Regions from separate parts of the Enterococcus faecium genome, predicted to be linked through region 1. Evidence: a T-box and tRNA genes for the amino acid it is inferred to sense, from the RefSeq annotation. Region 1 holds a T-box; the other regions hold tRNA genes.

What was found. The T-box of region 1 lies ahead of leuS (leucine--tRNA ligase). A T-box ahead of a tRNA ligase gene usually reads a tRNA of that ligase, here a tRNA-Leu.
Region 2: it encodes a tRNA-Leu, which carries the amino acid that the T-box ahead of leuS (leucine--tRNA ligase) is inferred to sense. The anticodon was not compared.
Region 3: it encodes a tRNA-Leu, which carries the amino acid that the T-box ahead of leuS (leucine--tRNA ligase) is inferred to sense. The anticodon was not compared.

The regions. Positions count from the first base shown of each region.
Region 1 is NZ_CP118955.1:2,323,411-2,326,989, forward strand. It holds gene leuS (leucine--tRNA ligase) at 1-1,994, opposite strand, end outside; T-box leader at 2,145-2,351, opposite strand; gene PYW34_RS11235 (LysM peptidoglycan-binding domain-containing protein) at 2,421-3,579, opposite strand, start outside.
Region 2 is NZ_CP118955.1:1,432,439-1,436,017, forward strand. It holds gene PYW34_RS06960 (hypothetical protein) at 1-278, opposite strand, end outside; gene PYW34_RS06965 (universal stress protein) at 301-735, opposite strand; gene PYW34_RS06970 (LysM peptidoglycan-binding domain-containing protein) at 1,070-1,684, shown strand; tRNA gene PYW34_RS06975 (tRNA-Leu) at 2,056-2,139, opposite strand; gene PYW34_RS06980 (GNAT family N-acetyltransferase) at 2,667-3,167, shown strand; partial or broken gene PYW34_RS06985 (metal-sulfur cluster assembly factor) at 3,357-3,530, opposite strand.
Region 3 is NZ_CP118955.1:1,531,739-1,535,317, forward strand. It holds gene PYW34_RS07430 (pyridoxal phosphate-dependent aminotransferase) at 160-1,377, opposite strand; gene PYW34_RS07435 (hypothetical protein) at 1,526-1,705, opposite strand; tRNA gene PYW34_RS07440 (tRNA-Leu) at 1,760-1,843, shown strand; gene PYW34_RS07445 (DUF6056 family protein) at 2,083-3,453, opposite strand; partial or broken gene PYW34_RS07450 (VOC family protein) at 3,546-3,579, shown strand, end outside.

The DNA of each region.
Region 1 (3,579 bases):
GTCACTTTTTTCACTGTTTGATGATACACTTTATCAAGCTTGCCATCATTCAATGTAGTGATACGGTCACGCATTTTATTGTTCTCATCAACGATCAAACGCCATACACGATCCAAGAATTTACGGCTTCCTTCTAAGCCATTTTCGCTCCAAGCAATCGAAGCATCTAATGGCCCCATGAACATTTCGTACATGCGCAGTGTATCTGCACCGTAAGTTTCGACCACATCATCAGGATTGACTACATTACCACGAGATTTTGACATTTTTTCGTTGTTTTCGCCTAAGATCATTCCTTGATTGTATAGTTTTTGGAATGGTTCTTTTGTAGGAACAACACCGATATCGTATAAGAATTTATGCCAGAATCGTGCATATAGTAAATGAAGTACCGCATGTTCTGCTCCACCAATGTAGATGTCAACTGGTAGCCAACGCTTCAACTTTTCATAATCTGCTAGTTCTTTTTTGTTATGAGGGTCGATATAACGCAGGTAATACCATGAGCTTCCTGCCCATTGTGGCATTGTATTCGTTTCGCGACGGCCTTTTTTACCTGTTACAGGATCAACGACATTGACCCACTCCTCGATATTTGCTAATGGAGATTCTCCAGTACCGCTTGGCTTGATGTTTTTTGTCTTAGGCAACCGTAATGGTAGCTCTTCTTCTGGGACAGCTGTGACTGTTCCGTCCTCCCAATGGATGATTGGGATTGGTTCACCCCAGTAACGTTGACGGGAGAATAGCCAGTCACGTAAGCGATAGCTGACTTCTTTTTTCCCTACGCCATTTTCTTCTAGCCATTCATTCATTTTATCGATTGCTTCTTGTTTGTTCATGCCGTCTAGAAATTCAGAGTTGATGTGCGTACCATCTTCTGTGTAAGCAGCTTTTTCAACATCTCCACCTTCGATAACTGGAAGAATTTCTAGTCCGAAAGTTTGAGCGAATTCAAAGTCACGTTCATCATGTGCTGGAACAGCCATGATGGCTCCTGTGCCGTATGAAGATAATACATAATCGGCGATCCAGATTGGGATTTCCTTGCCATTAACTGGATTGATTGCATAAGCACCAGTAAATACTCCTGTTTTTTCTTTTGCAAGATCCGTTCTCTTTAGATCTGATTTTTTAGCTGTCTCTTCGATATAAGCTTCTACAGCAGCTTTTTGTTCAGGGGTCGTAATTTCTCTAACAAGATCTAGTTCAGGTGCAAGAACCGAGTAAGTTGCACCGAATAGAGTATCTGGTCGTGTCGTAAATACGGTATAGGATTTATCCGTACCAGCCACTTTAAATTCAATATTTGCTCCTACTGAACGACCGATCCAATTTCTTTGCATTTCTTTAATGCTTTCTGGCCAATCAACTAATTCTAGATCATCCAATAAGCGATCAGCATAAGCAGTGATTTTCAGCATCCATTGGCGCATTGGTTTTCTGACTACATCATAGCCACCACGTTCACTTTTCCCATCGATCACTTCTTCATTTGAAATAACTGTTCCTAATTCAGGTACCCAGTTTACCGCTACTTCTGCTTCATAAGCTAGACCTTTTTCATAAAGCTTCGTAAAGATCCATTGTGTCCATTTATAATACTCCGGATCAGTTGTATTCACTTCGCGATTCCAGTCATAACTAAATCCTAAAGAATTGATTTGCCGTCGGAATGTTTCGATATTTTTTTGGGTAAACTCAGCTGGATCGTTTCCTGTATCTAGCGCATATTGTTCAGCAGGCAGACCGAATGCATCCCACCCCATTGGATGCAGCACGTTGTATCCTTGACTTCTTTTCACACGTGAAAGGATATCCGTTGCCGTATAACCTTCAGGATGCCCTACATGTAGCCCTTGACCGGATGGATAGGGAAACATATCCAGTGCGTAAAATTTTGGCTTTTCAGGATCATCATGGGTGTTGAAAGTATTCGTTTTTGCCCAGTATTTTTGCCATTTTTTCTCAATTTCTTTATGATTGTAACTCATTTGCTGTCCTCCTGTTCTATTGAAAACACTTGTTTCTATTATAAATATAACGAAAAAACCGGCAGAATCTGTTTATTTTTATTTCCTTTTGCTTTGTTTTCTCAAACTTCACAAAAGAAATAAAAAAATCCTATAAAAAGATTGCTCTTTTTATAGGACGTAATCTACGCGGTACCACCTAATTTTACCTTAGTGAAAAGGCCTCGAACGTTGTAACGGCCGTCACCGCCGCTTGCTTACTCGGGTATTCAGCAAGGGCAACTCAAAGGCGAGTTCAAAAGCATCCGTGCACATTCTCACCAGCCATGCGCTCTCTGAAACTTCAGTCTTTTTACTACTTCCTTTTCAAGTGTTGTCATATTTAAGTAGCCTTATAGTAACAAATATTTTTGTGGAATTCAATCGTTATTTCTTCGAACAGCTATTTTATTTAGCTACAATCAACGTTTGACCTGGATAAATAAAGTTGTTCTTAATATTGTTCCATTCGATTAGTTGAGCCATTGTAATTCCATGACTGTCAGCAACACTCCAAACAGATTCTCCAGATTTCACAGTATAGGTTTTCGAACCAGTAACTGATTGTTGGTTTGTTGATTGAGATGAACCTTTCTTCACAATCACTTGCTGTCCTGGATAGATGAAATTATTTTTGATATTATTCCATTCGATTAACTGATCCATCGTGATATGATGTTTGTTCGCTACGCTCCAAACTGACTCGCCCGCTTTCACGGTATACATCGTATTACCAGTGGATGATGTACTTGTCGTAGCAGACGTATTCGGTGTATTTGGTTTCGCTGCAGAAGTAGTTGAACCTGTATTTGTATTTGCCGAAGTTCCACCTTTAACGATCAATTGCTGTCCTGGATAAATGAAGTTGTTTTTGATATTATTCCATTCGATTAACTGATCCATCGTGATGCCGTTTTTATTTGCCACGCTCCAAACAGATTCACCTGCTTTCACGGTATAAGTGCCTTGAGACGAACTGCTGCCAGTATTAACTGAACTGCTGTTATTTGTATTGGTTGACGAACCTGTATTACCTGACGTGCTGTTTGTTGATCCACTGTTTGAAACAGTCAGTTGTTGTCCTGGGTAGATAAAGTTATTTTGGATATTGTTCCATTGGATTAGCTGAGCCATCGTAATTCCGTATTTATTTGAGACGCTCCAAACAGAGTCTCCGGCTTTAACTGTATATTTCGTTCCTGAAGCTGTATTAGAAGAACTTGAGCTGGACGAACTAGAGCCACTTGTATTCCCAGTATTTGAGCCAGTATTTGCTCCAGCATTAGAAGAACCGCCATTTGATACGATTAGCTGTTGTCCTGGATAAACGAAATTGTTCTTGATATTGTTCCATTCAATCAATTGAGCCATCGTAATTCCGTGATCATTTGAGATCTTCCAAACAGAATCACCAGATTGAACAGTGTATTTCGCACCAGTTGTTTGTCCTCCGTTTGATGTACCAGCATTTCCTGAAGAATTGGTATTGTTACCGGAATTATTCGTCGAAGAGCCATTTTCCTGGCTACCTTTGATTGTCAGTTTTTGTCCTGGATAAATGAAATTG
Region 2 (3,579 bases), 890 kb from region 1:
AATGCTTTGATTGATGCTGCGGCTCTTGCATAATCATAGCTGTATAATTCCATAAATTTATCAGGCAGAACAAACCACGCTGGATGATAACCGTTAGCTGTGACAGGGAATCCTTTATCTTGTTGATTATCTCCATCCCATCTCAGAGCAACACCTTTTTTTCCTTTCCACTTTACTAAAGCGATCGAGTATCCCTTCTTTGTTTGTGTGCCGTCTTCAATAATTGCTAAAATTTCTATTTTTTCTTTTGGCGCACGGACTTCTTGAGGACGAACCATTTTCTATTCCTCCCTTATCTCATTACTTCACGACCAACACACTGCAAGGGGCATGTGATACGACATAAGAAGCGGTCGATCCAACTAATGCTTGTTGTATAGCACCTTTTCCTGTCGCTCCCATAACGATCAAATCAATATTTTCTTGTCCAGGGATGATATTGGCAATCAAATTTCTTGGATCTCCAGTTTCAACTATTGCGTGGATCTCAGCAATGCCGAACTCTTTGGCATCATTGATTTTTTTCAGCATGGCTACTTCTGTTCTTTGTTTTTCATCTGCATAGATTTTTGAAAAGGCATAGGCACTATGGGTCAGCTCAACTTTGTTGATGATTGACACGATAAATAAGTGGGCTTCATTGTCCTTTGCTAAGTCAAGGGCTTCAGCGAACGCTTTGATCGATTGTCTTGATCCGTCAACTGCTACCATGATGTTCTGGTATCTTTTACTCATTGGAACCGCCTCCTTTTTCTTTTATTGTAACATCTCAAGCAAAAATACAAAAAATATACGCAATATGTAAATAAAATGATGAACAAAAGCAATTTCTTTCAAGTTATTTATACATTTCTTTTCTCATCAGAACACCTGTTCTAATCCCATTATTTCTGCATTATGTGAAATTCCTCATCATTTTTCACATCGAGCGAACATCATTCTGTTACAAAAAACGTGGATTTGTCATAAATTGTCATGCTTCTTTTACCTATGAAATATTTTCACGTGTTAAAGTATTCCTCGTTGAACACAACAAATAAAACTTTTTAACGAATAAAGGAGATTTTTCATGACATCACTTAAAACTTTACTTTTTGGAACAACTTTGGCTGCCGGCGCTGCATTCTTCATGGGAACGACTGCTCATGCGGACGAAGCTTATACCGTTCAATCAGGTGATACTCTATCAGCGATTTCTCAAAAATACGTTGGTGATAACTCCTTGATCAATGCCATTGCAGAATCAAATTCAATTTCTGATATTAACCTGATCTACTCAGGACAACAATTAACAATCCCAACAGAAGGCTCTGCACAAGTAGCTGCTGAACCTCAAGCAGCCGTTCAAGAAGCACCAGTCCAAACTGAACCTGTTCAAGCTGAACAACCTGTTGTACAAGAAACGGTTCAAACGGAAACACAAGCTGCTCCTGCTGTAACAGAAACTGCTGCTACTCCAGCAAGCACAAGCTCTGCAAAAGAATGGATCGCACAAAAAGAATCAAGCGGTTCTTACACAGCAACGAACGGACGTTACATCGGCCGTTACCAATTAGATTCTTCTTACTTAAATGGTGACTACTCTGCTGCAAACCAAGAAAGAGTAGCAGAACAATATGTTACTTCACGTTATGGTTCTTGGGAAGCGGCGAAAGCATTCTGGGAAGCAAACGGTTGGTACTAAGATTCATTATTTGAACGTTTAAACACATTCAAAATATAGTAAGAGGTCATGCGATTTATTCTTTCGCATGACCTCTTTTTGAGTTTAAGTTTAGTCTTTATTCCTTAACTATCGTTTGCCAGTATTTCTTGTATCAGAATCTATAAATCTACTATTTGAATCAATCTATTAGGTTTTAAACTGTCCCACCTTCACACAAATTTTTTTTGATTTATTTGAATCTGGTTCCGTTGTTTAAAATTTTTCCTATATTCTTTTAGATAATATGTTATTTTCTTTCTCATCGCTCCAGGTGTACCTTCTCTTTATAAAAAAAGATATCAACAGAGAAACTCCGTCGATATCTTTTTTCCTTCTCAAAAAAACAAATATGCGGCTAAGAAGACTCGAACTTCCACGAGGTCACCCTCACTAGCGCCTGAAGCTAGCGCGTCTGCCAATTCCGCCATAGCCGCATCACATCTTTTAGTTTAGGATTACATGTGTTTTTTGTCAAGAACATATTTTTGTTCTTTTTCATTTCTGTACGCCCTCCCTTATGCCATCTACACAAATAATTCATCCGAGCAACTCCATCATCTATTGAGGGTTGGTGAAAAAATCTGTTTTATCCATATGATCGATTTCAATGTTAAACGAACGACTCTGGGATTAGTAACTATTTTATTTTTTTCTTCATTTCTTTTTTCCTCTTTTTCTCGATTCAGCTATCTTCTTTCATTTAGATATTGATTATTTCTTCTGTTGGTTACTATCCTTCTGGAATTCTAGACGCTGAAGTAATTCACGTTTTCTTTCTTCTAGAGGTCATAAGTAACGAATGAACGAACTTCAAATAATTTTTTTATTGTAATTCATATTTGTATTGTTCGATGATTCTTAATACGATATGACACAATAAATAAAAATAGGCATGGCTATTTACAACAATAGTGCTATAGTAGAAAACAAATGAATAAGGTTACTTAAAGAGGTGAATACGATGAAACTGATCAAACTATGGGAAGCAGATTTAAAGAAAGCTTATCAGCTACAAACTAGCTTTGGACCAAATGAGAATGGATTTATCAACAATGCTTATGGCTATACATTTGCTGAATTTTTAGATTATGTAAAAAAATGCGAAAAAACGTCTTTAGGAATCGATCTTCCTGAGAGTTACGTTCCCGCAACCGTCTTTATTTTAGAAAGTGATGAACATGAGTATGTAGGAATTTTTAATTTGCGCCATAAACTGAACGAAACATTAAGAAACGGCGCTGGCCATATTGGTTACGGCATCTCCCCTAATTATCGTAAAAAAGGATATGCCACACAAGGATTAGCATTAGTACTACAAGAGGCAAAAAAAATCGGCATTGATGAGGCACTTTTGTCTGTAAATAAAAAAAATCTTGGCAGTCTTAAAGCACAACAAAAAAATGGGGCTGCGATTTATCGTGAAGATGAGAAAGAATACTATACGAAAATCAAACTGATGTAAAAAAGAAGGATTCCAAAAGGAAAGGGATTTGAATGTCCTTTATCAATAGAACACATTTATTTAATTAACTTATAATATAGCAGACAAAATTTTATAAACAAAGAAACCTTTTATCTCTTTTCTTCTAGAAAGGATAAAAGGCTTTTTTGTTTTTCCTATTTGCTTCTCATAGCTAGTCAGCCAAGATTTCTATCGTATCCCCAACGCAATCCGTGCATAACGGCTCATCTTATCTGTCGTCCAGGCTGGATACCACACAAGTTTCACTTCGACTTTCTTCACTTCTTCGACTTCACGTAAAGCATCGTGAATGGAGTCTGTTAAGATATCTGCTAATGGGCAGCCCATGGTTGTTAAAGTCAAGTGCTGTTATATCAGCATTTCTATCGCTTTTTCCTGTGTTAAAGCGATA
Region 3 (3,579 bases), 790 kb from region 1:
ATTCGCATTCTATTCGTATTTTACTTTAGGAAGTCGCAAACTTCAAGAAAAGACTTGCAACTAAATAATATACTTTAGTTATTTAAGAAAACTCCACTAGAAAGAGAGCCTCAGTGTGTTTGTCTGTGGCCCTCCTACTGAAAAATTTGGTTTTTAAAATCATTTTTGGCGATAGGTTGCTAGGAATTCTCTCATTTTCTTAGCTGTTTGTTTCAAATCATCCATTTTAGGAAGATAAACGATTCGAAAATGATCTGGCTGGTTCCAATTAAATCCACCACCATGTACAAGTAGAATATGATGTTCATGTAAAAAGTCCAAAACGAATTTTTCATCATCCAAAATATTGAATCGCTTTGTATCAATTTTTGGGAATATATAAAAAGCAGCTTTTGGTTTTACGGCTGAAAGACCAGGAATATCATTGATTGCATTATAGATATATTCTCTTTGTTCATAGATCCTTCCGCCTGGCAGGAGCAGCTCATCGACACTTTGATAACCGCCTAGCGCGGTTTGGATAATTTGCTGAGACAATACATTGGAACACAAACGCATGGAGGACAACATATTCAGCCCTTCTATATAGCCTTTGACGTGTGACTTATCTCCACTTAGGACCATCCAGCCTACTCGAAATCCTGCTACACGATGAGATTTGGATAGACCGTTCAGCGTAACAACGAACAAATCAGGCGCTAATGTAGCAATCGGAATATGTTCTAGACCATCCATCACTAAGCGATCATAGATTTCGTCGGAATAAATAATCAGGTTATTTTGTCGAGCTACTTCAACGATTTCTTCTAATAATTCTTTTGGATAAAGTGCCCCAGTAGGATTATTAGGATTAATGATAACAATAGCTTTTGTCCGACTCGTTATTTTTGATTTGATATCATCAATATCAGGATACCATTCTGCCTCTTCATCGCAAATATAATGAACAGGTGTGCCTCCAGCTAATGCAATAGAAGCCGTCCACAACGGATAGTCCGGCATTGGAACCAGTACTTCATCTCCATTGTCCAGCAACCCCTGCATACACATCGTGATCAATTCGCTCACTCCGTTGCCGGTGTAGATATCATTGATCGTCACATTCGGAAAATGTTTCAGTTGGCAATATTGCTCAATTGCTTTTCTAGCAGAAAAGATCCCCTTGGAATCTGAGTAGCCTTCTGAGTCACGGGCATTCATGATCAAATCACGAATGACTTCGTTTGGTGCTTCAAATCCAAAAGGTGCGGGATTTCCCGTGTTCAATTTTAAAATACTAATGCCCTCTTCTTGCATCCGCTCCGCTTCTTCTAGAACGGGACCGCGAACATCGTAACTGACACCTTCTAATTTGTTGGATTTTTCAAATTCTCTCATCACTTAGCCAATCCCTCATTTCAAAAAGTTAGAACTTTCCAAATTTTTTGTTATTTACTATTTCAATATCATACTCCATCCTAGAAAATTTTGCCACTTATTTAGGAAAAACGTAAGTATTAAAAAAACACAAACAAGCGTTGAGAACTTAATTGTCATGATAGTCATTCCATAGATTCGCTGCCCAATCCATTGCAATTCCACAAATGATTCCTAGCATAAAACCAAGCAAAAAACGTCCGAATGCAAGTCCAATCAATACACCTAAGATCATTCCCAGTCCTGAAAATTCTCCGTCATATTTCTCCATCTTAATAAGTCCTCCCATTTTTGAGCTTGACAACTATGTAAAACCTCGCTATCATTAGTGTGTTATTATTACGCAGATGTGTTGGAATTGGCAGACAAGCATGATTGAGGGTCATGTGAGCGTTAGCTCGTGTGGGTTCGAGTCCCATCATCTGCACTACAACTCGTGAAGTTAATTTTGCTTCACGAGTTTTTTTGTTTGAACGTTTCTTTATGCCATTATATACATATCACTGTATCCTTTACAAAAAGAACGTACAATCATGTAAACAGCCTGAGGTGAGTATATGAAGGTCGGAAACAAGCTACTCGTAGAAACTTGCAAGTGTTAAAACAATTAATCGAAAAACGAGTAAAATCCCTCACCTAATACTAAAGCGAGGGATTTTTTGTATATTATCTGTTTATCACCGTTATTATAAAGGTACAAATACCAAGCACGGTTAATCCAAATTGCATAAATTCATTTTTTTGTACACTCATGCTTTTCATTAGCTCTTTAACTGCCATTAGTACTAAGATGGCGATAACAACATAAAGTATATAGTACGTCCGCATTCCGGAAGCCCATACTGTGGGAGAAAATCCCATAATTAACCTTGAACAAAATCCCATTATCATCAAAATAACTAAAAAAATAGAAGTTTTCTTATTGTCAAAACTTAAATAAATTCCAACAATTAAACATAGTAATAATGCCAAGACTACTAAAGTAGCTATCCAAGTACCTGGATAAAAAAGTGACAGTTTCGTTCCTAACTCTGTAAAGAGATTATTCAGGTTACTACTACTCCAAATCATTGCCCTTTTATTTCCATTGACGTAAGTAAAGCTTTGACCCATTGTATTACCAAAATAAATAATCAGGTTTAAGAAAAACGGTAATGCAGTCAATATACGCACATAATAGTTTTGACATTTCCTATATGTTAGAAGGAAAATTAAGAAAAATAGCAATAAAAATAAGATATTCATGTCTAAAAAAAACGGCTTTCCAAATGATGAAATACCTAAATCTAACTTATTAAGAAAGTTGAAATTTTTATATTCAGGAAACCATTTATTAATTTCATGTGCAGCACGTAATGCATTCCCTGGAGTTGTCAAAGAGAAAATTAATTCTGCTAAGCTTATTATTGAAAATACTGATAACTTATAATTATATCGTCCATTGACAATCAAATATAAACTAACTATACTTGTTAGAACAAAAAAACAGGCGTTGACTTGTTCTTGATTAGTTAAAAATATCAATAAAGGAATACTTACCCAATATATTTTTCTATTTATTTCTTCTCCTCTTAAGAGTTGAAAAAACGGATAAAAAGTTAGTAAACTAAATGCTACTGGCCACTGATAGTTCAAGGTGGTTGCTCTCCAACCGGTTTCCCCCATTACTGTCAATGGTATTAAACAGTATATAGAGCAAACCAATAATAAATTTTTAACATTTATTTTCTCAAAAACATACTTGCAAAGTAATACTACAATTCCTAACATAATCGTAGAATTTAATAATTTCCATAGCATAAAGTGTTTAGAAAAGAACATTAAGAATAGTTCTATAATAATTCTTGAACTCCATGTCTTATAATGTTCTATCGAAGCACCCAAATAGCCAAGTTCATCTAATCTACTTGCATAAACTACGTCATCCGCTCTCATAGTCGGCATATACATATTAAAGAGTAAAAAGATACCCCAAATCCCTATTAGTAACAAGATCAGTTCTTTGTTATTCGTTATTTTTCTATTATGTTTGTTCATTTTTATACTCCTTCTTATATTTCCTAATAGAGTATAACATAGCTTTAAGCATTACTTAAAGATAACTTAAAAGTTATCTTTTAAATACTTAATTGTTAAATACCTTATTTGATGCAAAAGAAATCT